Regions from separate parts of the Staphylococcus sp. GDY8P57P genome, predicted to be linked through region 2. Evidence: predicted binding sites of a transcription regulator. Region 2 holds the regulator's gene; the other holds the start of a gene.

Region 1 (16,136 bases), on a different contig from region 2:
ATATTTCAATCACATTACTGATTACATTTAAATTTTAGTAGATTTGTGAAAAAATGAACATAAGGACATTCCCTTATACTGCCGGGGAATCCCCCTATATTTTCTATCCCGAAATGAACATAAATAAAGAGGCCAGGATGGCATTCTTCTCGAATTCGTCTTCCTAGCCTCTTAAGGATGATTAGATTTGAGAACGGCTTAATTTAAGAACCTTCTCAATTCAGTCAGCTACTGCGCATTTGCCATGTAGCTTAAATGATGTTTTTACCTATAACACATTCGTTTTTAGAGATGTAAATGTAATTAAAAATCCAACAATTTCTTTTTCAATGCATATTCAACTAACTCGGGCTTAGATTTTAAATCCAGTTTCGTCATAATATGTGTCTTATGTGCCTCGACCGTTTTAACCGACACAAACAACTTTTCGGCAATATCTTTATTGCCATACCCCTTAGCAATGAGCGGTAAGATTTCTAGTTCTCTTTTAGATAAAATTTTAAAAGGATCATTCGTAGATACGTCATCTGAATGCTTATGATTCACAAATTCATTAACTAACGATGTCGTCAACTTCATATCTACATAGGTTTCACCTTTATAAACTGTGCGAACTGCTAACAATAACTGTTCGTCAGGTGCATTTTTTAAAATATAGCCTTTAGCGCCATTACGAAGAACGTGGAACAGATATTCTTCATCATCATACATCGTTAATATTAAGATTTTAGTTTCTGGAAAGCTTTCTGATATCTTACTTGTCGCTATTAAACCAGATTCGCCAGGTTGCATACTTAAATCCATAATTAAGACATCTGGTTTATGTTCCATCACTTTCTGATAAGCCTCTCCCCCATCAGCAGCGGTTGCAACAACTTCCATATCTTCTTGAAAGTTTAATATCATTGAAAATCCTGTTCTAACGACTGCATGATCGTCTGCGATTACAATCTTCACTTTATATTCCCCTAACTTACTTTAAACTGGTACTTCTAACGTTATAATTGTCCCCTTGCCAATGTGCGTTTCAATGTTCACTGATCCTTTGACAAGTTCTGCTCTTTCGTTCATACCATATAATCCTAACCCTGTTCCTTGTGGTTTCAAATTAGGATCAAAACCATTACCTCTATCAATCACTTCTGCGATAAGACCCTCTGGCGTTTGTTGGACAGACACATCTACTTCATAAACGCCAGCATATTTCAATGCATTAAATATTGCCTCTTGAACCACTCGATAAACGACTGTTTCAATTTCACTATCGAAACGTTGATTTTGAATATTTGATTGATACACAACGTTAAATCCATAATTTTGTTCTAATTGCTTGAAATACGATTTAAAAGCCGCTTCCAATCCTAAATCATCGAGTGATGAAGGTCTTAGTTCAACTGACATGTTTCGAATGTCATTAATTAAATTAGACATTAAAACTTCAATGTGCTCAGATTTCTCAATCAGTTGTGACATATCTTGTTGATATTTTAACAATCTCAACTCAACATCTACATTTAACATTTCTTGAACAACACTGTCATGTAGTTCTCTAGAAATACGTTTTCTTTCGTTCTCCTGTGCGGCAATCGTTTTACGTAACATTTGACGTTGATACATTTTTTCTTGACGCTGAATTTGTGGTGATATGTCTTGTAATGTAAAGGCATAGATTTGAGCCTCTTCATCAATACATTGATAAGACGCTGTAAAAGGTTGAATCTTATTATCCACAGTCTTCATGAACACTTGGAAGTTCATATCATTCGGCTTTGTTGTATCTAAATAACAATTAATACAACTTTGTAATGCAAATTCATTAGAGTAACCTTCACAACGATTACATATTGCATTTGTCATAGCACTATAGTTATTGTCCTTTGAAATGATTTCTTCAGCAGCATCATTCATAGCAATAACTTTACCATCTTTATTCACAAAGACGATTTTTTCGTTCGTTTTTTCATAATATTTTTTTAGTAAGTTCTCTAAATCGAGATTATAAACATCCAACATTAGGATCACCTACATTTCTTCTGAAAATGTCCATAGCTTACCATGAATATCCAACGTTTCATAATCGGGTAACGCCTTACCATCTCTTTGACCTAAGAGTAAGACGCCATATACTTGATTATTGTAACATAATGGAATCGCAACCATTGCTGTCAAGTCTTCAGCAATTAAAATAGGATATTTAATCTTATCTTCAGGTGATAAGATTGAAGCAACGTCGTCAATAATCATTCGTTTACCAGTCTTCATAACCATACCCGCTAAGCCACGGCCTTTACGTAAGATAATCATTTTATAACGTTGATTCGTATTGCCTGAAACATAATGCCATTTAATAGGCGCTGAACTATTATGGTGTTCATATAATGCTACACCTGCAAAATCGTAGCCTTCGTTAACCCTTAGATCATTCAATTGTTGTTGGAAATCCTGCTTCTTAAAAACTGGAGTGGTCGTAATCACATTTGAATCTCCTCTCATACTCATGAACGTGTTTTATGTTTACGATAAACAATATATCTGCGATTAGTATACGATAGTGGCACACTCCATACATGTACTAAACGTGTGAATGGCCAGCAAGCTAAAATTGTAAATCCTAGTAAGATGTGAATTTTAAATGATAAAGGCACATCTGTCATTAAGCTTGCATCAGGTGAGAAAGTAAATAAGTGTCTAAACCAGATAGATATCGTTTGACGATAATCAAAGTCACTTACCACCGCATTCGTAACTAATGTTGAATAACAACCCATGAAAATAATTAATATTAATAAAAAATTGACAAAAATATCAGATGCTGAACTTAGCTTTCTAACATTTTTAATTGTAATACGTCGTGCTGTTAAGAGTAACATACCAATAAACGTCATTATACCAAAGATACTACCAATGTATACAGCACCAAAATGATACATTTCTTCACTAACGCCTAGGCCATCAATCCATTTGGCTGGTATCGCAAGTCCTACGACGTGACCAAAAAATACTGGAATGATACCTAAATGGAATAATAAGCTACCCCATTTTAATTGTTTCTTTTCTAGGAATTCACTAGATTTCGCAGTCCATGAGAACTGATCATATTTATAACGTGCAATGTGGCCAACAATAAAGATAGCTACACACAAATAAGGAAAGATAATCCATAAAAATTGATTAAGCATGAGATGTCACCTCATTTGGAATTTCTAAGCAAGCTTTCAATGTATTTCTTAACGCACGTATCACGTATGCATAAGGATTGTTGTCTTGCGCTAATTGATTGGCCATTTCATACGTACCATCTTCAATAATCATAATAACCAATTCAATATTTCCTTCAGCACGTGGATCGTTTTGCCATGTTGCTACATGCAAGAACTGCAACATCAACGGTAGATAATCAGATAACTCATTATCTACCATTTTCAAACCAAACATTTCATATAACACTTTAAGTTTGGCTAACATTTGGCCACGCTCTTTTTGCGTATCAAATTTGTTATAAGTCATATAGAGTGGTGATTTTTTATTGAAATCAAATGTATCTGTATAAATCGCTTTAATTTCTGATAGTGTGAATTGATGCATAATTTCTCTATATTTTACTAAATCATCGTAACCAGGATGTGATGGCTCAATCGTTTCTTCAAATGTTTTTGGATGGAACGTAAGTTTCTCAGGAAAATTAAGTTGCTGTGCAATATATCCAAAGCTTTCTTGATAATAATGAAATTGTTGTAAATTAATCACGGAAAATACCTCCATAGAAATTCTCATTATAAATTTCTTGTCCTGTTTTTCCTGAACCTACTGGAACACCACAGCCTTCACAATTATCACCAAAGTACTCGCCACCGTAACCTTGACTACCTTGTGCATGATACGTATCTAAATAAGTTTCTTTATGAGATGTTGGTACAACAAAGCGGTCTTCATATTTCGCTAAACCTAATAATCGATACATATCTTTAGTTTGAATTTCAGATAATCCAAGTCTTTCTAATTTCGATGTATCAAATTCTTTACCTGTAACTTGAGAACGCATGTAGCTTCTCATCATTGCCATCTTTTGTAGTGATTCCTTAACAGGTTGAACATCACCAGCGGTAAATAGATTTGCTAAGTATTCGATTGGTAAACGCATTTCTTCAATTGCTGGGAAAATCATATCTGGATTTTGACCAGCATTTTTACCTTCGAAATAGCTCATGATTGGGCTCAATGGTGGGCAATACCAAACCATAGGCATTGTTCTAAATTCTGGGTGTAAAGGAAATGCTAATTTATATTCGATTGCTAATTTATAGACTGGTGAGTTTTGCGCTGCTTCAATCCATTCATAGCTAATACCATCTTTTTCAGCTTGTTCAATCACAGCTTCATCGAATGGATTTAAGAAAATGTCTAATTGTTTTTCATATAAATCTTGTTCATTTTCAGCTGAAGCTGCTTCATGAACTCTATCAGCATCATATAATAAGACACCTAAATATCTCATTCTACCTGTACATGTTTCAGAACAAACAGTTGGTAATCCCGCTTCAATTCTTGGGAAACAGAATGTACATTTTTCTGCTTTATTTGTTTTCCAGTTGAAGTAAACTTTTTTATAAGGACAGCCTGTCATACAATAGCGCCAACCACGACATGCATCTTGGTCAACTAAAACGATACCGTCTTCATCACGTTTATACATGGCACCTGAAGGACATGACGCAACGCAACTAGGGTTTAAGCAGTGTTCACATAGACGAGGCAAATACATCATGAACGTTTCATCAAATTGGAATTTAATATCTTCTTCGATTTTTTGGATATTTGGATCTTCTGGACCAGTAATATGTGCGCCAGCTAAGTCATCTTCCCAGTTAGGTCCCCACTCGAGATTAAGTTTTTCGCCAGAAATTAATGAGTGTGCTTTAGCCACTGGTGAATGTTTACCTTCTTTAGCAGTTGTTAAATGTTCATAGTTATATGTCCATGGTTCATAATAGTCTTTAATCAGTGGCATATCTGGGTTGTAAAAGATTTTACCTAACGCCATTTTTGTCCAACGACTACCAGATTTAAGTTCTAATTTTCCTTTTTTATTTAAGACCCAACCACCTTTATAATGTTCTTGGTCTTCCCATCGTTTCGGATATCCGACACCTGGTTTTGTTTCTACGTTGTTGAACCACATGTATTCCGCACCTGGACGGTTCGTCCAAGTGTTCTTACATGTTACGCTGCAAGTGTGGCAACCTATGCATTTATCTAAATTTAACACCATTGCAATTTGCGCTTTAATCTTCAAGCCAATTTACCTCCTTCATTTTTCTCACTGCTACGTATACGTCACGTTGATTTCCAATTGGTCCATAATAGTTAAAGTGATAGCTAATTTGTGCATATCCACCTACAAGTTGGGTAGGTTTTAAGTGAATTCTTGTTGGTGCGTTGTGTGAACCACCGCGTGTATCTGTAATTTCTGACCCTGGTGTTTCAATATGTTTATCTTGTGCGTGGTACATGAACATTGTGCCTCTTGGCATACGGTGTGATGTGACAGCTCTTGCAGTTACAACACCGTTTCTGTTGTATACTTCTAACCAATCATTATCGTTAATGCCATGTTCTTCAGCATCTTCATTAGATAACCAAACGACTGGGCCACCTCTAAATAATGTCAACATACGTTCATTATCTTGATATGTTGAGTGAATATTCCATTTACCATGAGGTGTTAAATAACGTAATACTAATGCATCTTGTCCACCTTTAACTTGCTTATCTCTCGTACCGAATACCATTGGTGGTAACGTTGGTTTGTATACTGGTAAGCTTTCACCAAATTGTTGGAACACTTCGTGATCGATATAATAACTTTGTCTACCTGTGAGTGTTCTAAATGGTACAAGACGTTCAATATTGGTTGTAAATGGTGAATATCTACGTCCATTTTTATTTGAACCAGGGAACACAGCTGTTGGTATTACTTCACGTGGTTGTGACGTAATATTTAAGAATGAAATCTTTTCTGATGCGCGTTCTTTTGAAATATCTTTCAATTCCATACCTGTTTGATTTTCTAAATCTTCATATGATTTTTGTGATAATTTACCATTTGTCGCTGAAGATATATTCAAGATGGCATCTGCTACTTTTCTAGCTGTATCGATACGTGGACGATTCGTTCTAACTGATTCAGCATCTTCATCATTCCAAGTACCTACCATACTTTTAAGTTCTTCATATTCGTCTTTAACACTAAAGCTTACGCCGTGTGCACCAACTTTTGCTTTTTCAAGTAATAGACCTAAAGTCACATATTTATCGTAAATTTTAGTGTAATCTCTTTCTACAACTGCGAAGTTTGGCATTGTTTTACCTGGAACAGCTTCAACTTCACCTTTAGACCAATCTTTGACGATACCATATTCAGAACCCAACTCTTGTTTAGAGTCATGGCCAAGTGGTGTCGTTACAACGTCTTTAAATGTACCTGGTAAATAATCTTTTGCCATTTCAGAAACAGCTTTACTTAATGTTTTATAAATATCCCAGTCTGAACGTGATTCCCATAATGGATCAATAGCTGGATTAAATGGATGAATGAATGGATGCATGTCTGTTGATGATAAGTCATGTTTTTCATACCATGTTGCTGCTGGTAAGACGATATCTGAGTACAATGGTGTCGCAGTCATTCTGAAATCCAACGATACTAGTAAATCTAATTTACCTTCTGTATCTTCACGCCATTTAATTTCTTCTGGTTTATCTTCTTCATTAGGTTTAGCCATTAATCCTGAACGTGTACCTAATAAATGTTTCATAAAGTATTCTTGCCCTTTAGCAGAACTTGAAATTAAATTTGAACGCCAAACAAATAATGTTTTTGGATGGTTCTTTCTTAAATCTGGATCTTCGATCGCAAATTGCGTTTCTTTATTTTTCACAGATTCTATCGCTTTATTTAAAATAGCTTCATTTGAATCATCACCCTCATCTTTGGCTTCTTCCCCGAATAATAGACTATTTTTATTAAATTGAGGGTAAGATGGTAACCAACCTAATCTCGCTGCCGTCACATTATAATCAGCTGGATGTTGATGTTTAATATTATTTGCGAGTGGTGATTTCAATTTATCAACATTAGATTCTTCGTATTTCCATTGGTCCGTTGCAAAATAGAACCAACTTGTACCATTTTGTAAACGTGGTGGTCCTTGCCAGTCTTTAGCAAAGGCTACAGTATTCCATCCCTCAATTGGTCGACATTTTTCTTGTCCAACGTAGTGTGCCCAGCCACCACCGTTCACACCTTGACAGCCACATAATAGAACTAGATTTAAAATCGCGCGATAAATCGTATCTGAGTTGAACCAGTGGTTAATACCCGCACCCATGATAATCATTGAGCGCCCTTCTGTATCAATAGCATTTTGCGCAAACTCTCTTGCTACTTGTGTCACTAATTCTGGTTTAATACCTGTTACACGTTGCTGCCATGCTGGTGTATATTTTGATTCTGCATCATCATAAGATGTTGCTTCTAATTCATGGTTAAATCGTTTAATACCATATTGACTTGTCATCAAGTCATATACCGTCGCAACATACACTTCTTTGCCGTTAGCTAATGTGACTTTTCTAGCTGCAATCGGTCTTTCAAAGATGCCATCACCTTGACTATCAAAGTAAGGGAATTGAATCGTTTTGATTTCATATGTGTCTTCCGCCATAGACATTGCTGGATCAATCTTAGAACCATCTTCATTTTCTAATTTTAAGTTCCACTTCTTGCCTTCTTCCCAGCGTTGACCCATTGTGCCATTAGGTACTACAAATTGACGACTATTGATATCGTGAATGACCGGTTTCCATTCGCTATTTTCACTATCCATACCTAAATCACTTGCACGTAAAAATCGTCCTGCTTTATAACCATTGTCGTCTTCATCTAACATAATGACGAAAGGCATATCTGAATATTGTTTAGAATAGTTAATGAACATATCACTCGGATTATCTTGATAATATTCTTGTAAGATAACGTGTGTCATCGCTTGTGCTACCGCTGCATCTGTACCTGGATTAGGTGCTAACCAGTTATCTGCAAATTTAACATTTTCTGCGTAGTCTGGTGCTACAGAAACCACTTTAGTTCCTTTGTATCTTACTTCTGTCATAAAGTGTGCATCCGGTGTACGTGTAAGTGGTACATTTGAGCCCCACATAATAATATAAGCAGCATTGTACCAGTCACTTGATTCAGGTACGTCTGTTTGTTCACCCCAAATTTGAGGTGACGCAGGTGGTAGATCGGCATACCAATCATAGAAGCTTAGCATTTCTCCACCAAGTAAATTAATAAATCTCGCACCTGCTGCGTAACTAATCATTGACATCGCTGGAATAGGGGTGAATCCAGCAATTCGGTCTGGACCATCCTTTTTAATGGTATACAAAATTTGTGCAGCGATGATGTCTGTTACATCTTTCCAGTTAGCACGAACATGGCCACCTTTACCACGTGCTTGTTTATACATTTTCGCTTTCTCTTCATCTTCAACGATTGAAGCCCAAGCAGCAATGCGGTTACCATTATTTTCTTCTAATGCAGTCGTCCATAAATCTAATAATTTTCCTCTAATGTATGGATATTTCACACGAAGTGGACTATATTCATACCAAGAAAATGATGCACCACGAGGACAACCACGCGGTTCAAATTCTGGCATATCAGGACCACAACTTGGATAATCAATTTGTTGGTTCTCCCATGTGATCACACCATTTTTTACGAATACTTTCCATGAACATGATCCTGTACAGTTAACACCATGTGTTGTTCGAACTACTTTATCGTGACTCCATCTTTCACGGTACATTTTTTCCCATTCTCTACTTTTGCTCTCAAGAACTGACCAGTTTCCATTAAATTTTTCAGTTGGTTTGAAAAAGTTTAATCCAAATTTTCCCATCTATATGAATCCTCCTACCGTTAAAGGTATTAACTTATTCCGATTTGCCGTTTTACTTTTGAATTTATAATGATTGTACAATTTTTCACATATGATAGGTATTAGGGAATGTCCTAATTTGAATGGGGGAATCCCTAAAAAATAAAAAAAGCAGGCAGTGGTACTTAACTCTCTAAGAATTTGTAGTACCACGCCTGCAAGGATGACTTAACAATTAATATATTTAATTTTATTGTCATTGATAATTTGTTGATGTAAGTGTTGTTGTGTTGGATGGTAACTTTCATCAACGTCTATTAAACAGCGATAACCTGTTTCTGACATTTCTTCTGCTTTTAATAAAGCATCTTCTTTAGAACCTTTTATCACATATAATGTATCATCAACATTGCGTTCATGTTCTTGTGACACAACGTGTGCTTTATCGATATGATCAACAATCGCGCCTAATATACAGATACCTGGTTCACCTTCAAGTTCATGTTGTTGTAATTGATGTTCAATTGTACTTAATTTACCAATAATTACACGTTGGTTATAACACGTTGCATTAAAGACAATTGCAATCGAATAATCTTCAGTTGTATACGCAGTAATTTGTTTGATAATATGACCTAATCGCTTAATTCCCATATAGATAGCTAACGTACCACCATTAATGAGATTACGAATATCCGTTTCTTGATTGATTGAATCTTTGAAATGGCCTGTCGAGAACGTAACACTTGGTGCTACTGATCGTAATGTCAAACCTAAATCCATTGTTGCAACAGCTGCACTTGCCGAAGTGACACCAGGAACAATTTCGTAGTCAATGTCATAGTCTTTTAAAGTATTCACTTCTTCAGTAACACGACCAAATATCGCTGGATCGCCACCTTTAAGACGTATCACCGTTTGATATTGTTTTGCAGCCTCAACGATTTTCAAATTGATTTCATCTTGCTGTATATGTTTCGCATAAGGTTTTTTACCGACATCAATGATTTCAGCGTCAGCTGGTGCATATTGTAGGATAAGCGGATTAACTAAACGATCATACAGAATAACGTCTGCTTTCTTAATGCATCGCTCTGCTTTTTTAGTTAAAAGGTTGGGGTTCCCAGGACCCGCACCAATCAAATATACCTTTGCCTTCTCATTTATAGACATACATATACGTCTCCATCAATGACTTCCACTTGATATGTTTCAACACATCCCGTATCTGGTTCTTGGACTTCTCCACTTCTTAAATCAACTTTTTGATCATGTAATGGGCAATAAACATAGTCACCACTCACTGTTCCTTCTGATAAAGGCCCTTGTTTATGAGGACAAATATTATTAATTGCATGAATGTCTCCACTTTCAGTTAAGAAAATGCCAATTTCTTTACCATCAACAATTACTTTTTTACCAATTAATGGTGTTAATTCTTCTAATGTCGTTACTTTAACTTTTTCCATAGATTTCATCGTTTACACCCTCTCAACTTCAAAGATTTTTTGAGCTTCTTTATCTTCAACGATTGCTTCCCAAGGTTCGCCATGTCCATCAATCGCTTTTTTAGCATCCATAATTCTATCGAATAATTCTTTTTGACGTTCAGGATCTAATAACACTTCTTTGACGTTTTCAAAGCCTAAACGATTTAACCAAGGTGCAGTTCTTTCTGCGTAAATACCTGTTTCACGATAATATTGCATTAATGCACCACATAATTGGATAACATCATCTTCAGTTTCAACAGTAGTTAATAATTTACCTACAGTAACGTCTGTACCACCGTTACCGCCAATATAAATTTGATATCCATTTTCTACTGAGATAACACCGAAATCTTTAACACCAGATTCAACACAACTACGTGGGCAACCAGATACACCCATTTTAAATTTATGTGGTGTGTCGATATATTCAAATGTTTTTTCTAAACGAATACCTAAGCGTGTAGTATATTGTGTACCAAATCGACAGAATTCTTTACCGACACAACTTTTAACAGAACGTGTTTTCTTACCATAAGCTGAAGCTGAACGCATACCTAAATCTTTCCAAACTTGAGGTAATTCTTCTTTTTTCAATCCGTATAAACCGACACGTTGTGAACCTGTTACTTTAACTAAAGGTACGTTGTATTTTTTAGCAACTTCGCCTAATCGAATCAATTGATCAGCATCTGTTACGCCACCACGCATTTGTGGAATAACAGAGAATGTACCATCGTTTTGAATATTAGCATGGTAACGTTCATTTGCGAATCGTGATTCTTTTTCATCCTGGTGATCATGTGGATATACCATATTTAAATAGTAGTTAATTGCTGGTCGACATTTAGGGCAACCATTTTTATCTTTAAAATCGAGAACATGACGCACTTCTTTAGAAGTTTTAAGCCCTTTAGCTCTGATTTGCGTTACAATTTGGTCGCGTGTTAAGTCTGTACATGCACAAATACCAGTTGGTTTTGCTGCTACAAAGTCATCACCTAATGTGCATTGTAATAACTCGCCGATTTGACCTTTACATTTACCACAAGAGTTACCTGCTTTAGTTGCTTTTGTAACTTCGTCAACAGATGTTAAACCTTTCGTAGTAATTGCATTCACAATCGTACCTTTATCGACACCATTACAACCACAAATCGTTTCATCGTCTGGCATGTCAGCAATTGATGTTACCGCTTCTTCGCCACCTTTGTATAATAATGAAACCAATGTATAGTCTTCTAAAGATTCATGTTTTTTCATCATGTTATAAAATCTTGAACCATCATCCGTATCACCGTACAACACTGCTCCGACAACTTGACCTTCACTTAAGTACACTTTTTTATAAATGTTATCTACACTATTGAAAATTTCAATCCCATGGACATTATCATTTTCAACAATTTGTCCTGCGCTGTATAAATCACAGCCAGATACTTTTAATGAAGTGAATGTTGTAGACCCTTTATAACCTTCTGTTTCTTTGCCAGTTAAATAGTCGGCTAACACTTTACCTTGTTCATAAAGTGGTGCGACTAAACCGTATACTTTGCCATTATGTTCTGAACATTCACCGACAGCGTAAATATTTGGATCTGATGTTTGTAAATAGTCGTTAACGACAATACCTCTATTTACTTCTAAGCCAGCGTCTCGAGCGACTTGTGTAAATGGACGGATACCTACTGCCATAACGACTAAATCCGTCTCAATCACTCTTCCGTCTGCTAATCTAATCGCTTCAACATCATCTTTACCTATAATTTCTTTAGAGTTTGCTTGTAACTCGATATTCATACCTTGACGTTCTAAATCTGCTTTAAGCATACCACCAGCTTTACGGTCTAGCTGCATTTCCATTAGCCATTCTGCTAGGTGTAATACAGTAACTTCCATGCCTTGGTCCATAAGACCTCTTGCACATTCAAGTCCTAACAATCCACCACCAATGACGACTGCTCTTTTTTTCGTTTTAGCGATGTCAATCATACGTTCAGTATCTTCGATTGTTCTCCAACCAATTACACTTGGTAAATCTGAACCAGGTATAGGTAATACAAATGCACTTGAACCAGTTGCAAAAATACAGATATCGTATTTAACTTCAATACCTTTTGAAGTTGTTACCGTTTGAGCGGAACGATCAACTGTTTCCACTGGGTCATTAACGATTAACTCGATGTTATTTTCTTCATACCATTCATATGGATTCATGATTGTTTCTTCAACAGTCATTTTCTTTTGTAATATATTTGATAACATAATTCTGTTATAATTCGGGTAAGGTTCTTTACCAATAATCGTGATATCAAATTGTGAATCAGAACGTTCAAGAATTTCTTCGATCGTTCTTAAACCTGCCATGCCGTTTCCAATCATTACTAATTTTTGTTTAGTCATAAAATATGCCCCTTTTATCACTTAAAATTTACTTATTTTCCATTTGCAATATTTGTTATTATTAAATGTTTGAATTTATACATTTGTTTCTTCACTGTTATTCTATAACAAATCCCCTTAAAAATGTGATTAAATTCACAAATATTAGTAAAATCGGGGAATTCCCTAATACGCTATTTGCACATAAAATAATAGGAGTAGGACAATGCATTCAATACGAATGGCGTCCTACTCCTTATAATCTGAGTTTATTTATTATCTAATTGTTCTAAACGATCACTAATAATTAATTTTAAAATGTTATCAAAGTTGATAGATGGCGTAATATGCAGTGTACCTTGAATATCCATTTCCGAAATCAGGCGTTTCACTTTATTAACAAGGCGTCCATCATATAGAAACATAGGTACAACAATTAATGTTTCATACTGCTCAGCTAATTGGTCTAAATCATTTCTGAAGGTAATATCACCATATAATGTTCGACAAAAGACAGGTACGTCTTGCTTTAGCTTCTTACCAAAGGATTTCAACTCATCATGCGCTTGCGTATATGAAAAACTACCATGCGCAATAAGAACAATGGCATGATTTACCGAAGCATCCACATTAACGTCTCGAATTCGTCTTTCAACTAAATCGACCATTAAATCGTGTGTGCCAAGTGGTTCACTAATCTCGTAATGAATTTGTGGGTGTGTTTGTTTAATGTGCGCAAGTATATTCGGCACATCTACAATATAGTGCATGGCTGAAAAAATTAATAACGGCACCACTTTAAAATGTGTTTCTCCCGCTTGAATTAAACGCCCTATTGTATTCTCAATACTTTTCTCTTCACTCTCTATAAATGCGAGTTCATATTGATAGGTTTCATCTCTTAAGAGCGACTCTAAAAATGCTTCTAACGCTTGATTTTGGTCACCTTTTCTCATACCATGTGCAACTAAAATATTGGCTACCAATCCTGTCATCCCCCTTTAATCCATGTGCAATCACAATCCATTGAATGCGTCATTAAACTTTAAATGTTGATTAAAATCATATGTTTTTCTACTAATCAAGTCAAGTCTGTTGGTTAATTTGTCACTAATAAAAAAAGTTGAGACAAACATAGGGTAGAATTCCTAATGAATTCATTATCCTAGCCGTTAATCTCAACCAATCCGCCTTATTTATTAATTAAACTATCACGTGAACCATTCAAATAGGCATAAACTAAACCAATAAAGATACCCCCACCGATATAGTTACCAATTAAAGCAAACACAATATTTTTGATAACATCTAACCATGAAAGTGCATCTAAATTATAAAACACCATGCCTGCATATAAACCTGCATTAAAGACAACGTGTTCATAACCCATAAATACGAACACGACAACTCCTGCCGCAATAAAGAACGCTCTTGCTAATCCTTCTTTAAATAACATAGATACATAAATACCAATATTAATAAAGAAGTTACAAAAGATGGCTTTAACTAAAATATTTAGCCATGTTGATTCTACTGTCTTCATATGTACTGTTTTACTTAAACTGGCAATCATTTCCGGCGTCATTATATGTGTCCCTTTCATTAAGAAAAATAAAATAAATCCGCCAATAATATTTCCAATAAAGCAGAATAAGAAAATGAGTAGCATCTTATTAATAGTAATCGCTCTGTAATACCAGCCTACCGTTAAATACATAAAATTACTGGTCAATAATTCTGAATTAGTCAATACAATTAAAACTAAAGCTAAACTAAACGCAATCGCACCCAATAAATTAACTAATCCTTCGTTAGTTCCAGCAAATTGTGTTTTAATTGCTAACATAAATACAGTTACGATTGCTAATAAAAAACCTGACATCATCGCTTTCAAAGCGTATCGTCCAGGCGTTTTCTTTGCCATGATTTCTTTCGTCTGTACTTGTCCAACAGCCGCTTCTACAATATCACGAGTTGCGTGGGTATCTTCAACCGTTTTATTGTTCTTCAACATATGTATGCCCCCTACATCCTTTTCAAGTTATGTTTCAATTATATATTTTTTAAGAAAACATGAATAGATTAAATTTCAAACATCAAAAAAGTGAGGTGAGCTCGTGTCGTGTAAACACGATGCCACCTCACTTTGAGATTTACTATTTTTGTGATTTAAGTCTAGATAAATAACGCAATCCTGTAGCAAAGATACCATAGCCTAATGCAGTTCTTAACACATATTTAATTGCACTATTATCAATCGCTTTTGAATTCAATAGGATTGTAGGGATTAAAGTACTAACTGAAAATAAAGCAAGTACTTTCAAATATCTTTCCTTCATTTCATCAACCTCATTTCATCTACATTATAACGTAAATTTAGTGAGATTTTTTGACATCCTTATGACTTTTTACGTTTCAATAGTGCATCAAGTTGGTCTAACGTAGAATTCATTCCCGCTTCTACACCCATATCAAGTGCTTGTTGCGCAGCATCTTTCGTTGGAAAAATTGAAGTTGATGTAACACGCGTGCGTTCCTCTGATTCTGAAGTAAAATCCATGAAAATTTGCATACCAGGTAATGTTGTATCTTTTTCACCTTGAGGCGTAGCAAAGAAATCAAAATATTCAATGTGATGCGGTTTTTCGACTTTTTTATATTCTGTAAGTGTATAACTTGTTTGTTCTGGCATTTCAATCGCAAAGAAAGCATCCCCACCGGCAACCGGATTAAAACGATATACCTTTGTTTTGCCTCCTTGAGGATGGAACCATTGCTCAAATAACGCTTTCGTTGTGTACGATTCAAATACTTCATTGATTGGTGCTTCGAACGTTCTCGTAAATATAATTGTATTATCTTTGATCTGAATTGACATGTTAATCCCCCTACTTTAAAAAATGACTCACTCTGAATTTACCAGTTATTTATTTTTAATACAAAGATATAAAAAAACTCCCTTCAAAATTCACATGATCTCAATGTCTACTTTGAAGGGAGTCTATGCTTATATGTCGTATTTATTGTGACGAATGATTAGTCTTCAAGTGGAAATTCTAAATCGAATTCAACATGTAAGTCTTTGCCTAATAAGAATCCGCCAGTTTCAAGTTGTTGGTTAAATGTAATACCATATTTTTCACGATTAAGATTACCAGTAATAACTAAACCAGCTGTATTTTTACCGTTAAGTGGGTTTAAGCTAATACCTTTATAATCTAAATCAAATGTTTCTTCATGTGTTTGGTCTTTCATTGTTAAGTTACCAGTAACTGATTTTTCATCTACTTTTGTAATTTCAAATTTAATTTCTGGATAG
Region 2 (16,136 bases):
TTGATTCGTATAGCATTTATTAATACTGAGACGTCTGTTATGTTTATTGTTATGAATAAGTGCCAAGAAGATATGCCTCGTATTCACGAATTATTCCAAGAACGCTTTTCAACTAAAGGAGAAAACAGAGGTCTAGGATTAAGCACGTTGAAAGAAATCACTGATTCTACTGACAATGTGTTACTCGATACGACGATAGAAAATGGCTACTTTGTGCAAAAAGTAGAAATCATAAATAATTAGTCATAAGGATGTGTAATCATGAAAATATTCATTTGTGAAGATGATGTAAAACAACGCGAAAATATGGTTTCAATTATTAACAATTATATAATGATTGAAGAAAAACCAATGGAAATTGCGCTGGCAACAGATGATCCTTATGAAGTCATTGAAAAATCTAAAGAAATGAATGATGTTGGATGCTACTTTTTAGACATTCAATTAGAGGCTGATATCAACGGGATAAAATTAGGTAGTGAAATTCGTAAATATGACCCTATTGGAAACATCATTTTTGTTACAAGTCATAGCGAGTTAACATACTTAACGTTTGTATATAAAGTTTCAGCAATGGATTTTATCTTTAAAGATGATCCTAGTCAGTTGCAATCGAGAATTATTGATTGTTTAGAAACAGCGCATACACGCTTAAAATTATTGTCTAAAGAAAGTAATGTTGAGACGATAGAATTAAAACGAGGTAGTAATTCTATCTATGTTCAATATGATGACGTCATGTTTTTCGAATCATCTACAAAATCACATCGTTTGATTGCACACCTAGATAATCGTCAAATTGAGTTTTATGGTAACTTAAAAGAACTCGCACAATTGGATGATCGTTTCTTTAGATGTCATAACAGTTTCGTTGTTAACCGTCATAATATTGAATCTATTGATTCAAAAGAACGTATTGTTAACTTTAAAAATGGCGAGCACTGTTTTGCATCTGTTCGTAATGTTAAAAAAATATAGTTGAATATACACAATCAAAATATTCTATAAGTAGATTAATTTAGAAGCGGGACAATGAATTTATCACTGTCCCGCTTCTTTTCTCATTATTTTAATTCTGACGTAACTTCTTCAAGTGTTGGAATACTCTCAATGGCACCACATTTTGTTGTAACTTTTGCTGCTACGAAGTTACTGAATTGCAGTATGGCTTGCCCTTCTTCCTTAAGCAATTTAGTCATATTCACTTCATCACTTAATAATATTCTGCTAATTGCTGCTCCAATAAAGGCATCTCCTGCGCCTGTCGTATCAACGGCTTTTACTTTAAATCCTTCATGATATATCTTAGTTCCATCTTTTAAAATAATACTAGCGCCATTTGGACCTTGTGTATAAATAACTGCTACAACCGATCCTTGGAATAATGACTGAATTGCACTTTCTTCATCCGCTTCGCCAGTAATAAATTCAAGTTCCTCATCTGAAACTTTTATGATATTCGCTTTAGGAATGAACGCCTGTATCGTTTCTTTACATGCTTCAGCACTATGCCAAAGCGGTAAACGTACATTAGGATCAAAAACGATGGTGCCATTAGCTGATTTAAATTTATCAATCATAGCTTGATGCGCTTCTTTCATATCACTTTCAACTAAATCAACAGAACAGAAATGTAGGATATCATTTGGATTAATTGATATTTCGTCTAAATAGTCCGCTTTATAAAGCATATCAGCAGAAGGTTTACGATAAAATGAAAAATCTCTTTGTCCATCTTCTTTTAAGCTTACAAATGCTAATGCCGTATTTGCTACATCTGTTCTTCTAATGAATTGAGTACCTACACCTAGATTGCTTAAAGTTTCAACTATAATATCACCAAATGCATCATTACCTAATTGCGTCACCATTTCAGTAGATGCTCCCATTTTACGTGCTACACTTACTACATTTGCAGGTGCACCCCCAACTTGTCGACTAAATTGTTCAACATCTTTAAGTTCAGAGTTCTTCACATTTGGTATAAAATCTATTAATGCTTCACCTATTCCGTATAACTTTCTCATTTTTTAATCATCCTTAAGTTCATATTTAGTGAATTTTAAATAAACTTGTCCTGTTTCTGTTGATGTTTCTATACCTGTAGCATTTTCATCTGGAAATATTCTTGAAGTTAAAACACGTTCGCCGTCATTGCAAAATATCTCAATGCTTGATGTATCAACAAATATTTGTAATTGGCTCAATGGAGATTTTAAAATTGTACTTCTTGTTAAATCTTGAACATTATCTGGCAATAATCCACTTTCCGTGCGATCCAATGTAAGCTTTTGCTCGCTTGTATTATAGATAATTTTGGTGTTATTTAACTTTGATGTACGTAATTCAAAATAAATTTCTGACGCATCATTTTCAAGAATATCAATAATCAGTTCATACTGTGTACCTTCATATGGATGTAATTTTCGATTAAATTTATTAGCATAACCTAGTGCTGTTTCTTTATTTTTACGTAACTTTTCAAGCCCTTTAAACGGACGTTGTCGCAGTTGATTATCCTCAATTGTCAGCACCCTAGGTATTGTTAAACAATGTGCCCATCCTTCATCATCGGTAGGATAATTGATTTCAGGTAACCCCATCCATCCAATTAATATTCTATTACCATTTTCATCTAAAAATGTTTGTGGCGCGTAAAAATCAAAACCATTATCTAGCTCTATAAAGTCTCCATGTTCAAATGATAATGTGTCGAAATCTATATCCCCTATCAAATATCCAGATTGATATATATTTCTAAATTGATTACCCTGTGCTTCAATTCCTTGGGGACTGAAAAGTATGATATCTTTAGAATTCAAATTAAAATAGTCAGGACATTCCCACATATAGCCAAAGTTTTTTAAATTTGTTTCAAGTTCTCCACAAAAAGACCATTGCTTTAATTGTTTATCTTTCGTCTTGTAAATTAAACAACGACCTTGTTCATCATTTGTTTGGGCACCAATTATCGCATAATATTCACCATTCAATTCAAACACTTTAGGATCTCTAAAATGACTTGTATATCCCTCTGGTTGTGAAGCGATAACGGGTTTATCAAATTTTGTAATTGTACCGTCATTTTCTACTTTCGCAATCATCTGACTAGCATAACGTTCCCATTGATCATCACGACGATTACCTGTGTATATGTAATATAAGTCACCTTCATGTTCAAAAGCACTGCCACTATAAACACCGTGACTATCATAATATGTATCTGGTTTTAATACGGCACCCTGTGGTTCGAACGTCACTAAATCGTCACTCGTATAATTAAACCAATACTTCAATCCATGTACAGCACCAAGTGGAAACCATTGATGTGAAACATAATATTTGCCATTATGATAAATTAAACCATTAGGATCATTGAGCAAACCTGTTTCAGGTTGGATATGAAATGTCTGACGAAATCTTGACGTTTCGACTTGCCGTTTAAGATGCTCTAGGTACTTTTTATCTACGTCTTCAATGCGACGATAACGTTCTTCTCTTGACCATTCAGCCATATTATTCCTCCATCATTGATAAATTAAATCTAAGTTTATTATTATTCTATCATCGACTATGGTATCGGTTCCATAGATTTATGTAATTTAAAGTGTCTATATTTCAACCGGGATTATGGTTTTTGACACGACATTTTTAGAAAAAATTAATTCATTTAATTGTTTCATAGCATGCGTGCCAGCTTTATAATAATTAAATTTAACAGTCGTAATCGTAGGCGTGACGAGTTGCGTCATTGGGTCTCCTCCAAAACCATAAATTTGATAGTTCTCAGGTGTATTGGGGTGTTGAGAATAAAACTTATGAATTGCTAATGCTATAGGATCTGTTGCACCAATTAATACGTCAATATTACATGTATGATTTAACTTTTCAGCAACATCATTTTTAGCCTCTTCATATTTAAAAGATGTTACATAAATTTGAGGATGAATATCATATTGTTTTAAAGCATCAATAATACCTTGCTTTCGTTGTATACCCACAGCAACATCTTCTTCACTAACTCCAAAGAATACGACGTTTCGAAATTGTTGATGCCCTATTTGTTCACCTACAATGTATCCTGCTTGATAATCATCATGAATAATACTATGTAATTCAGGATGCGACTGACCGACTAGAATAACTGGTACATCTAATTTCTGAATCACTTCTAAATGTTTATTTGTTAAAGTAGTAGCCATTAATATGATGCCATCTACCTTACTTCTTGAAAAGGTCTCAAGTGCTTCAATCTCAGCATGAACATCTAAACCAGTATAATTAAGTAATAATTGATATTGATGTTGATGGCATACCGATACAATGCCTTTAACTGTCTCATCCACTGCATGTGAATTCATTCTTGGTATAATAGCACCGATCATATGTGTATGCTTGGCTCTTAAACTTTGCGCAAATTGATTTGGTTGGTAATCATGCTCAGCTATGATACGACTTAACTTTTCCTTCGTATGCGGGCTAACTGAGCCGTCATTTAAAAAAGCGGGAGACCGTGCTTTTAGATACTCCCGCTAATTTTGCGATATCTGATATATTTTTCATTAGATTAATCACCTAAATTAACTGTCATTTAAGCATTATTTTATCACATAACTATTCTTATAAAATACTGTTTAGTATATGAATCACTAATAAAACTATCAATATCTTTTATTCAGTTTGTTTAATTCACCATAAAAATACGCTTTCTCACCATGAACAAGTTGATCCAATCCTGTCTTATCTTCTTCTTCAGTGGTTGCAATAGGCATGATACTTTGTAAAATCTTACCTATAATCCAAGTTAAAACCACCGTGTAACATAAAACCACGAGCACAGCTATAACTTGAATCAACACTGAGTGAATGTCTCCGTTATAGATAAATCCGTTTGATATATCATGATTAACATGTTGTGATTGAAACACGCCAGTAAGAATAGCACCAACGATACCTCCTGCACCATGAATACCAAAAGCATCAAGTGTATCGTTATATTTATATTTCACTTTAATCACATTAATAACGAAATAACAAACGATGCCACCCGCAAATGCAATAACAAATGCGTTGAAATAATTCACATAGCCTGCTGCAGGTGTAATAGCGACTAAGCCAGCTAAGACACCTGATAATAAACCTAGTAGGCTTATTTTCTTAGTCATAAGGTACTCAATGATTAACCAACTAAACGCACCACCACTTGCCGCAATAATTGTATTTACAAATGATGTTAGTGCAACATCATTTAACGTATATGCACTTCCTGTGTTAAAACCATACCAACCGATCCAAACTAAAATACCACCAATTAAAGTGATTAAAAGATTATGTGGCTGTATTTTTTCAATTTTTTTACCATTACCTATCATAATCGCTAAAATAAGGCCTGAGAGACCAGATGTGATATGTACAACTGTACCACCAGCATAATCTAAAGCACCAAGTTGTTGTATCCATCCTCCGCCCCATACCCAATGCGCAACTGGGCTATATATCAAAATCACCCACAAGAATATAAAAATAATAAACGGAAAGAATTTCATACGTTCAGCAATTGAACCTGAGAGTATTGAAACTGCTATTGTGCAAAACATCATTTGGAACAACATAAATAATGCAAACGGGATGTGTGGACTTAATTGGTCATTGACTGCAAAACCAACATGTTGTAGGCCAATCAAATCGAAATTACCTATAAAAGCATTGCCTGTTCCAAAACTTAATGAAAAACCTAATGTAACCCATGTAAACGTCACGATAATCATTGCTGCCATACTTTGCATAACTGTGTTTAGGACATTCTTTGATTGAACTAACCCACCATAAAACAAGCTAAGCCCAGGGGTCATTACCCAAACAAGTAAAGTGCAAAGAAATAAAAAAATTGTGTCATCCATCTTCATAATTACCACTTCCTTTGAAAATATCATAATGATACTTCAAAGAAATAGCAAAAATACGTAAGATAAAATGACACAATATGTTACATAATATAACAGTGTTTTAATCACTTATTTCGTTTTAAGCTTTTTGAATTGTAATTGTCCAAGATGCATCATCTAATTGTTCATAATTCGTAACTGGATAACCTTGTTCAGCCGCCCAATTTGGAATAGCTTCTGTTGCTTGCGTACAATCGAAATCTATTTTAAGTTCATCACCATTATCTAATGTTTGCATTTTCTTTTGTGCTTCGATAAGTGGGAATGGACATACCATACCTACTGTACCTAATTCATATAACATTGTTATTCCTCCAATTAATTATGTTGTTTGTGTTTGTTTTGGAACTGCAGTAGTTTGAGATTGTGATGTTTGTTTTTCTAACTTTTTCATTGGTCTAATGAAAATAAAGTAACTCATAAACCATACACCTAAAATCATAGAACCTAGTGCAATCCAGCCTTTCCAAGACATAATAGCTGTTTCTACTAAGCCATTACCAATTGAACAACCACCTGCTACTGAGGCACCGAATCCCATGCAAATACCACCAATAGCACTATTACGAATCGTCTTCTTATCAGGTAATCGCCATTTGAATTCACGCGATCCTCTAGCAGCGATATATGACCCTAAAAAGATACCTAATATTAATAGTACACCCCAATCTATTAACTGAGTATCTCCTGTAATTAAAAACGTAATTAAGTTTGCTGATGGTGTTGTGATGCCTAAACCATAATCTCTACCAGTTGACATACTCATCGGCCAAGCAATTAATGCTATCAAACCAACTGCTATACCAGCTACAAATGGGTGGTATCGTTTTTCAAATAAATAATGTCTCAAGCCACTATATTTTTGCTTAAGCTTTGGAACCGCAAATTTGGGTTTAGGTTTGCGTAACGTTTTAGTTACAAAAATAATCGTGATGATCGTTAATATTAACGTAAATACCCACATTGGAATACCCGTTGTCTGAGACATATTGGCATTGATATTTGTAGGTTGATTTATCCACGTCATCACTGGAAGCAGCACACCTGTTTTAGTAATTGCCGCAGTTACTGCATATAACACGAGTGCTACCCAACTTCCAATTAAACCTTCACCAGCACGATACCATGTACCTGTAGCACAGCCTCCTGCTAATACAATACCTATTCCAAATATAAACGCACCAATGATGGTACCAATAATTGGAAATGTACTATCAGGTATTGAAATAAGATTTAACCCAGTTAAAATAAGTAGTCCTATACTTTGGACTGTAATAGCTACTAATAAAGCATAAAACATTTTGTTATTTTTTTGAACATACATGTCTCTAAAGCCACCAGCTAGACAAAAACGTGTACGTTGCATAACAAACCCTAATAATATTCCAACGATAAGACCACTAATAATCATCCATATCACTATTAATTCATCCTTTCCCGATTATTTTACTAAGGTATTATAATCAATTGTACTAAATTTGGCAACTTCTTAAAATAAAATGCTTCTAGCGATTTTTCACACGACCTATAAATTATTGCATTGGATTCACTCAATGTTGGCTAACAAAACGGGAGTGGGACAGAATTCTTTTGAATTCGTCGTCCCACTCCCAACTTGCTTTGCTTGTAGAATTTCTTAGTGAAATTCTCTTTGTTGGGGCCCCGACTCCCAACTTGCTTTGCTTGTAGAATTTTTTAGTGAAATTCTCTTAGTTGGGTCCCCACCCGCAAGGATGACTAGAACTGAGAAAAGCTTGGTTTAAGCCCCTTATCAGTTCAGTCAGCAACTGCGAATTTGCTAAATAGCATGATTATATTATTTATGTCCCAGAGTGCTGTAATAAAAGTGACGTTATTTAATTGGAATAATTTTTCATGAAGAATAGCAATGATTGCAATTCTATACCTAAGTCAATATGATGAACTTGTACACTATTAGGTACTTCTATTCTAGTTGGTGTGAAATTTAAAATACCATTAATATTTGCTTCAATTAACTCATTTGCCACACGTTGCGCTACACTTTCTGGCGTCGTTAAAATAACAACATTAATATCTTTGTCAGCAAGAACTTGTTTTAAGTCGTTCATATGATGGACAGTCACATCACCAATCTTATTTCCGACAATGTGCTCATCAACATCAAAAGCCTCTGTAATGGTCATTTCATCATGAATTGAAAAGTTATACGTTAAAAGTGCTCTACCTAAATTACCAACACCTACCAATGCAATGTGTATATTATCGCTATCACTAAGTGCCGTTTTAAAGAATTCTAATAAACTATCTATATTGTAACCATAACCTTTTTTCCCTAATTCTCCAAAATATGAGAAATCTCTACGAATGGTTGCTGATTCAATATTTAATGCCTCGCTAATCGCTTTTGAATTCACTCTGTCTATGCCTTTTGATTTTAACGTGTTAACGAATCTGTAATATAAAGGTAATCGTTTCAAAGTTGCCCGTGGAATTTTAGATTTATTTTGAGCCATTTAAAATGCCCCCCTTTCGTTTGAATTTTATAATCTATGTATCCAAACTATTTTGAGTGCTATACGTTTTAAATTTTTAAAATTTTCTTATGTCCTATTATGAATACTGGAATATTATACCTTAACGCATTTTAAAAATAAATAACTTAGTTTCAAGAAACTAAGTAATATGGTAAAATATAGAGTAATATACAACTTAATTTCGAGTAATAAACTTACAAATAGAAAGGTGAAACCTGAATGATACTCTTGCAATTAAATGACATTTCGAAATCATTTGATGGTGATGATATTTTCACACGTGTGAATTTCGAAGTAAAGACAGGCGAACGAATCGGAGTCGTAGGTCGTAACGGTGCTGGAAAATCAACCTTAATGAAAATTATTGCCGGTGTTGAAGATTACGATAGCGGCCATATTTCTAAAATTAAAAATTTACGAATGGGTTACCTGACCCAACAAATGACGCTTAATTCATCCGCTTCAGTGTTTGAAGAAATGTCTAAACCATTTGAACATCTCAAAAAGATGGAACGCTTAATTAAAGAAGAAACGAACTGGCTCGCTGATCATGCATCTGACTATGATTCTGATGCCTATCAACAACATATGGAACGTTATGAATCATTAACCAATCAATTTGAACAACTCGATGGTTATCAATATGAAAGTAAAATCAAGACAGTTCTACATGGTTTAAATTTTAACGAAGATGATTTTGATAAACCTATTAACGATTTTAGTGGTGGTCAAAAAACACGATTATCATTAGCACAAATGTTATTAAATGAGCCAGATTTATTACTATTAGACGAACCTACAAACCATTTAGATTTAGAAACAACAAAGTGGTTAGAAGATTATTTAAAATACTTCAAAGGTGCCATCGTCATCATCAGTCACGATAGATACTTCTTAGACAAGATTGTCACGCAAATCTATGATGTGGCACTTGGTGATGTTAAACGTTATGTAGGCAATTACGAGCAATTTATCGAGCAACGTGATAAGTATTATGAAAGTCGCATGCAAGAATATGAACGTCAACAAGATGAAATTAAGCGATTGGAAACCTTTGTAGAAAAAAATATTACACGTGCCTCAACAAGTGGTATGGCAAAAAGTCGTCGCAAAACATTAGAGAAAATGGAACGTATCGACAAACCAATGTTAGACGCAAGAAGTGCCAATATTCAATTTGGGTTCAATCGAAATACAGGAAATGACGTGATGCATATTCGCAATCTTGAAATTGGTTATGATGCGCCTATAACATCTCCAATTAACATAGAAGTCACGAAAGGCGATCATATCGCAATCATAGGTCCTAATGGTGTAGGTAAAACGACGCTAATTAAGACAATCGCACAACGACAAGATCAAATAGACGGTAATATTACCTTTGGTGCTAATCTACAAATTGGCTATTATGATCAAAAGCAAGCAGAATTTAAATCCAACAAAACAATTCTCGACTATGTTTGGGATCAATATCCAACTATGAACGAAAAAGACATACGCGCTGTATTAGGACGTTTCTTATTTGTACAAGATGATGTTAAAAAAATTATTAACGATTTATCTGGTGGCGAAAAAGCACGATTACAATTAGCACTCCTTATGTTACAAAGAGATAACGTCTTAATCCTTGATGAACCTACAAACCATTTAGATATTGATTCTAAAGAAATGCTTGAACAAGCATTAAAAGATTTTGAAGGAACGATTCTATTCGTTTCCCATGATCGATACTTTATTAATCAATTAGCTAATAAAGTCTTTGATTTAAATATAGATGGCGGTCAGATGTATCTTGGAGATTATCAATATTATATTGAGAAAACAGAGGAAGCAGCTGCATTAGAAGCATTTGAAAATGAACGTAATGATGATAGCAAGAATGATGTTTCCAATCAAAACGTAAACAATAACACCATCAATACGTATGATTCACAAAAACAACAACGCCGTGAGCAACGTAAATTAGAACGTCTCATTGAAGAATGTGAATCTAAAATTGAATCCTATGAAAATGAAATCGCTCAAATTGATGAACAACTGACGCAACCTGATGTATTTAATAATCCTGAAAAAGCTTCATCATTAGCGAATCAAAAACAAGAAACCGAACAGAAATTAGAACAAGTTATGACCGAATGGGAAAATTTACAAGAAAATGTTTAAAACGCATTAATCTTAAAATAGCTAGAAAGTATTTTATAACTTTTTAGCTATTTTTTTGAATCAATTTCAATAAAAGTTATAAACAGTTAAAATGTGATAATACCAACTATCCACAAAGTTATCCTACTTATCCACAAGATATTTTTGATTCATTTACCAATTTTTTACACAAAATTAATCTGCTATCCACATTGTTAAGAACCTTTTATCCACAACTTATACACTTAATGTTGATAAGTACAAATGTTCCCTATTGACCTTTATCAAATGATGTTTCTTCAAAAATAAAACCTCTTATAACATAAGCATTACAATGCTAACGTTCATAAGAGGTTTCTTATCGTAAAATAAATTTTTAAAATCATTTAAGCATCTATTGTTGCTTCTTCTATGTCCATGTTATTTTCACCATTTAAATCTAAATGAGCTGTAACGCCTGCTTGATAATAGTAGTATGCCGCTGCGCCGATCATTGCTGCATTATCCGTACATAATTTAGGACTTGGAATAGACAAATGGATATTATTTGCTTCACATAAATGTTGTAAACGTTGACGAAGTCCTTTGTTACTTGCAACGCCACCAGCAACGATAAGTCTATTCACATTATATGCCTTACATGCATTCATCGCTTTAGTACTTAATACATCTACGACACTATTTTGAAAACTAGTTGCCACATTTTCTTTAACAATCGTTTCATTTTTTTGTCTTAAATTATGCAGTTTGTTGATTATAGCACTTTTCAAACCACTAAAACTAAAATCATAACTATCTTTTTCTAACCATACTCTTGGAAAATCATACGTATCTTGACCTTGTTGTGCTAATTTGTCAATTTGTGGTCCACCCGGATATGGTAAATCAATTGTTCGTGCCACTTTATCATAGGCTTCACCCACTGCATCATCTCTTGTCTCTCCAATAACTTCAAAATGCATATGAGATTTCATATACACGAGTTCAGTGTGACCTCCAGATACGATTAACGCGATTAAAGGAAATGTTAATGGTTCTTCTAAATGATTAGCGTAAATATGACCAGCAATATGGTGTACAGGAATAAGTGGTTTATCGTAAGCAAAGGCTAGTGCTTTTGCTGCATTAATACCAATCAGCAATGCCCCAATTAATCCTGGACCTTGAGTTACAGCTATTGCATCTATATCATGCATCGTGATGTTTGCAGATATTAGCGCTTCATCAATAGTTGTTGTAATACCTTCCACATGATGTCGACTGGCAACCTCTGGCACAACACCTCCAAAACGCTTATGACTCTCAATTTGGCTAAGTACAATATTGGATAAAATTGTGTTGCCATCCTTAATGACACTTACACTTGTTTCATCACAACTTGTTTCAATTGCTAATATTAATGTTTCTTTATTCATTTAAGTTCACCCACATAACCATTGCATCCTCGCCTTCTCCATAATAATTTTTACGTTTACCACCAAATTGAAAACCCAAATTAGTATAAACGTGTTGTGCTATGACATTATCAACTCTAACTTCTAAACTCATTACTTCACATGTATGCTTAGCATAATCCATAACATATTTTAACAATAATTGTCCCAGCCCATATCCTCTGTAATCTTTACGAATAGCTATCGTTGTTATTTGAGCTTGATCAATAACAATCCATAGCCCTAGATATCCGATAATTTCATTTTCAAAAAGAATTACAAAATATTTCGCAAAGTTATTTTCATTTAATTCATGATAAAATGCATCTATCGTCCATGAACTATCATTAAAACTGTCACGTTCTATATCAAATACATTAGGAACATCATCAACTTGCATCGCTCTAATTGTTAATTCTGATTCTGTTGGTTTAGCCAATTTCTTTCTGCCTCTGATAATTTAATATAATTTGGAACAAATGTATGAATATCTTCACTTTCAGTTAAAAGTGGTTTCATTGCAGGTGCATATGGTAAGTGACTTTGTATTTCTCCATCAAGATAGTTTGATAATTTATCAGCATCTTTACCAATATAGACAAATGGTTGTTTGAAATCAGTCAATTGTTGTTTTAATTCTTGAATTGGTAAATATTGATCTTCTAAAATTGTCTTTAATTTTCCTTCTTCATATTGATAAACACCTGTATAAACCGCTTCTCGACGTGCATCAATAATAGGAACCAATAACCTTTGGTCGCTTTCATCCATTGTGGCAGCTAATGCTAATAAAGACGATACGCCATATAATTTTGCATTTAATGCATATGCTAACGTTTTAGCAGTTGTAACACCAATTCTTACACCTGTATATGAACCTGGCCCCTTAGCAACTACAATACCATCAATCTCGCTTTTATCAATTTTCGCTTCTTCAAATAAATGTTGAATACCAGGCATAAGTTGACTAGAATGATCTTTTTTATTTTCGGTAGTCATTTCAGACAATACGGTATGATCTTGCATGATTGCGATTGACATCGGTTGATTTGATGTATCAATCAGTAATAAATTCACTTTCAACTTCCTCCTTAACGTTCAAATAATGTGTCCCTATGCCATTTAATTCAATCGTTCTTTGCGTTTCGTTAACAGTCTCTATATTAATGATTAATCGTTCTTCAGGTAATAAATCATAAATAAATTGACTCCACTCAATAACAGTGATGCCTTCATCTTGAAAATATTCTTCAAAACCTAAGTCCTCATCTGAATCTTCCAAACGATAGCAGTCCATATGATGTAGCTTTAAATGACTACCTCTATAAGATTTTATAATATTAAATGTCGGAGAATTAATATTACGTTTAACACCTAAATGTTTACCTATAAATTGAGTTAGCGTTGTTTTACCTGCACCAAGATCACCATTTAATAAAATGACATCACCAGGCTTTAAGTGTCGAACTAACACATTAGCGAATTGATCTAATTCATCCAAGTTATTAATCGTTATCATTAGTCCCACTCTCTCTACTTATTTTATTAACTAAATTATATTGCTATATTTTTGATTTTAAATGACTTAATTTTCCTAACACAATTGAATTAAGCCATAACAATTTAACTTAATAAGTATAACAAATTCCTCTAGCAATTTCCCTATAAGGAACATAAATTTGAAAAAGGATTGATGTTAGAAAATTCTTAAAAATTATATTGACTTAATAAACACTGTGTAGTAAATTAAGTTTATCGAATTTTTAAACAATTCTAACTATTTAAATATAACCATTCAAGGAAGGAGTATATTAAAATGACTACAATGACACATCAAGCATATAATCCAACTGACAATTTAATTATTTTATTATACTCTCAAGGGCTGGAACTTTAGTATCTTTCAATTACTAAATGTTTAAGTCCTATTTCTCATTGAATGGGACTTGTAGACGTCCCAATCACAAATTGGGACGTCTTTTTATGTGTAACAAACTTAATGTGTTTTATGGGGGAATTATTTATGAGAAGTGACATGATAAAAAAAGGTGATCAACAAGCACCTGCTCGAAGTCTTTTACACGCCACGGGCGCACTTAAAAATCCAACAGATATGAATAAACCTTTCGTAGCGATTTGTAATTCTTATATCGACATTGTACCTGGACATGTCCATTTAAGAGAACTGGCTGACATCGCGAAAGAAGCAATACGTGAGGCAGGCGCAATTCCTTTTGAATTTAATACGATTGGTGTCGATGACGGTATCGCTATGGGACATATTGGAATGCGATACTCACTCCCTTCTCGAGAACTTATTGCAGATGCTGCTGAAACTGTTATTAATGCGCACTGGTTCGATGGTGTATTTTACATTCCTAATTGCGACAAAATCACACCTGGTATGATATTAGCTGCCGTAAGAACCAATGTACCAGCAATATTCTGTTCAGGTGGCCCTATGAAAGCTGGATTATCTGCACAAGGGAAAGCATTAACATTATCATCCATGTTTGAAGCAGTTGGTGCTTTTAAAGAAGGTAAACTTTCGAAAGAAGCATTTTTAGATATGGAACAAAATGCTTGCCCTACTTGTGGCTCATGCGCAGGCATGTTTACAGCAAATTCAATGAATTGCCTAATGGAAGTGTTAGGTTTAGCACTACCTTATAACGGTACAGCTTTAGCAGTTAGTGAACAAAGAAGAGAAATGATTCGTGAAGCGGCCTTTAAATTAGTTGATAATATTAAAAAGGATATTAAGCCACTTGATATTGTGACTAGAGAAGCAATTGACGATGCATTCGCACTAGACATGGCAATGGGTGGTTCCACTAACACGGTATTACATACTTTAGCGATAGCAAATGAAGCTGGCATTGATTATGACTTAGAGCGTATCAATGAAATTGCTAAGAGAACACCTTATTTATCTAAGATTGCACCAAGTTCATCATATTCAATGCACGATGTACACGAAGCTGGTGGTTGTCCAGCTATCATAAATGAATTAATGAAAAAAGAAGGCACTCTACACCCGGATAGACTTACAGTGACTGGACAAACACTTCGTAAAAATAATGAAGGTAAAGAGATTAAAAACTTTGAGGTCATTCACTCACTTGACAATCCATATGATAAACAAGGTGGTCTCTCTATCTTATTCGGAAATATTGCGCCTAAAGGTGCCGTAATTAAAGTTGGTGGTGTTGACCCTTCTATCAAAACATTCACTGGTAAGGCAATCTGTTTCAACTCACATGATGAAGCAGTCGAGGCCATTGATAACAAAATCGTTCGTGAAGGTCACGTCGTTGTTATACGTTACGAAGGACCTAAAGGAGGACCAGGAATGCCTGAAATGTTAGCACCTACCTCTTCAATTGTAGGTAGAGGATTAGGTAAAGACGTTGCATTAATTACTGATGGTAGATTTTCTGGAGCAACAAGAGGTATTGCTGTTGGACATATTTCACCAGAAGCCGCATCAGGTGGTCCTATTGGCCTCATTAAAGACGGTGATGAAATTACGATTGATTTAATCAATCGCACTTTAGATGTTAATCAAACTGAAGAAGAACTTAATCAACGCAAAAAAGCACTACAACCTTTTAAAGCAAAAGTAAAATCAGGTTATCTAGCGAGATATACCGCTTTGGTAACGAGTGCGAACACTGGTGGCATAATGCAAGTTCCCGAAAATCTTATCTAACTAAAGGAGTTGTTCATCATGGCAAATAAAATGGAAAGTAACGTCGTTAGTTCATCAACTACGGCACATTCAAATCAATCTAATCTGAAAGCAGACGTCAATAGTAACGAGAATCACACACTAAGAGCTGGCTCAGAACTTTTAGTTGAAGCCCTATTACATGAAGATGTTGACTTTATTTTCGGCTACCCTGGTGGTGCAGTTTTACCTTTATACGACACGTTTTATGATGGTAAAATTAAACACATTTTGGCAAGACATGAGCAAGGTGCGACACATGCTGCTGAAGGCTATGCTAGAGTATCTGGCAAAACTGGTGTAGTCGTAGTTACAAGTGGTCCTGGCGCTACAAATGCAATTACAGGAATTACAGATGCTTATTGTGATT

The links. Region 2 encodes Rex, which represses fermentation and respiration genes when NADH is low (regulators of the CRP and FNR family bind a similar motif). Its sites were predicted from a motif close to TTGTGAAATATTTCACAA; they were not measured.
Region 1: a site for Rex is predicted at 9,040-9,057, ahead of KA878_RS08175 (nitrate reductase subunit alpha). Genes of this name have one in related genera too.

What each region holds. Positions count from the first base shown of each region.
Region 1 is NZ_JAESLK010000019.1:264,276-280,411, reverse strand. It holds gene nreC (nitrate respiration regulation response regulator NreC) at 304-957, opposite strand; gene nreB (nitrate respiration regulation sensor histidine kinase NreB) at 979-2,013, opposite strand; gene nreA (nitrate respiration regulation accessory nitrate sensor NreA) at 2,023-2,472, opposite strand; gene narI (respiratory nitrate reductase subunit gamma) at 2,496-3,179, opposite strand; gene narJ (nitrate reductase molybdenum cofactor assembly chaperone) at 3,172-3,747, opposite strand; gene narH (nitrate reductase subunit beta) at 3,740-5,293, opposite strand; gene KA878_RS08175 (nitrate reductase subunit alpha) at 5,283-8,966, opposite strand; gene cobA (uroporphyrinogen-III C-methyltransferase) at 9,174-10,118, opposite strand; gene nirD (nitrite reductase small subunit NirD) at 10,109-10,423, opposite strand; gene nirB (nitrite reductase large subunit NirB) at 10,427-12,838, opposite strand; gene KA878_RS08155 (sirohydrochlorin chelatase) at 13,087-13,803, opposite strand; gene KA878_RS08150 (formate/nitrite transporter family protein) at 14,010-14,831, opposite strand; gene KA878_RS08145 (hypothetical protein) at 14,974-15,156, opposite strand; gene KA878_RS08140 (SRPBCC family protein) at 15,216-15,695, opposite strand; gene KA878_RS08135 (YceI family protein) at 15,854-16,136, opposite strand, start outside.
Region 2 is NZ_JAESLK010000009.1:83,744-99,879, forward strand. It holds gene agrC (quorum-sensing sensor histidine kinase AgrC) at 1-243, shown strand, start outside; gene agrA (quorum-sensing response regulator AgrA) at 262-978, shown strand; gene KA878_RS04270 (carbohydrate kinase family protein) at 1,065-2,027, opposite strand; gene KA878_RS04275 (sucrose-6-phosphate hydrolase) at 2,031-3,515, opposite strand; partial or broken gene KA878_RS04280 (LacI family DNA-binding transcriptional regulator) at 3,612-4,563, opposite strand; gene KA878_RS04285 (ammonium transporter) at 4,662-5,906, opposite strand; gene KA878_RS04290 (sulfurtransferase TusA family protein) at 6,025-6,249, opposite strand; gene KA878_RS04295 (YeeE/YedE family protein) at 6,268-7,365, opposite strand; gene KA878_RS04300 (redox-sensing transcriptional repressor Rex) at 7,802-8,440, opposite strand; gene abc-f (ribosomal protection-like ABC-F family protein) at 8,681-10,624, shown strand; gene tsaD (tRNA (adenosine(37)-N6)-threonylcarbamoyltransferase complex transferase subunit TsaD) at 10,990-12,018, opposite strand; gene rimI (ribosomal protein S18-alanine N-acetyltransferase) at 12,011-12,475, opposite strand; gene tsaB (tRNA (adenosine(37)-N6)-threonylcarbamoyltransferase complex dimerization subunit type 1 TsaB) at 12,448-13,113, opposite strand; gene tsaE (tRNA (adenosine(37)-N6)-threonylcarbamoyltransferase complex ATPase subunit type 1 TsaE) at 13,094-13,555, opposite strand; gene ilvD (dihydroxy-acid dehydratase) at 14,060-15,748, shown strand; gene ilvB (biosynthetic-type acetolactate synthase large subunit) at 15,767-16,136, shown strand, end outside.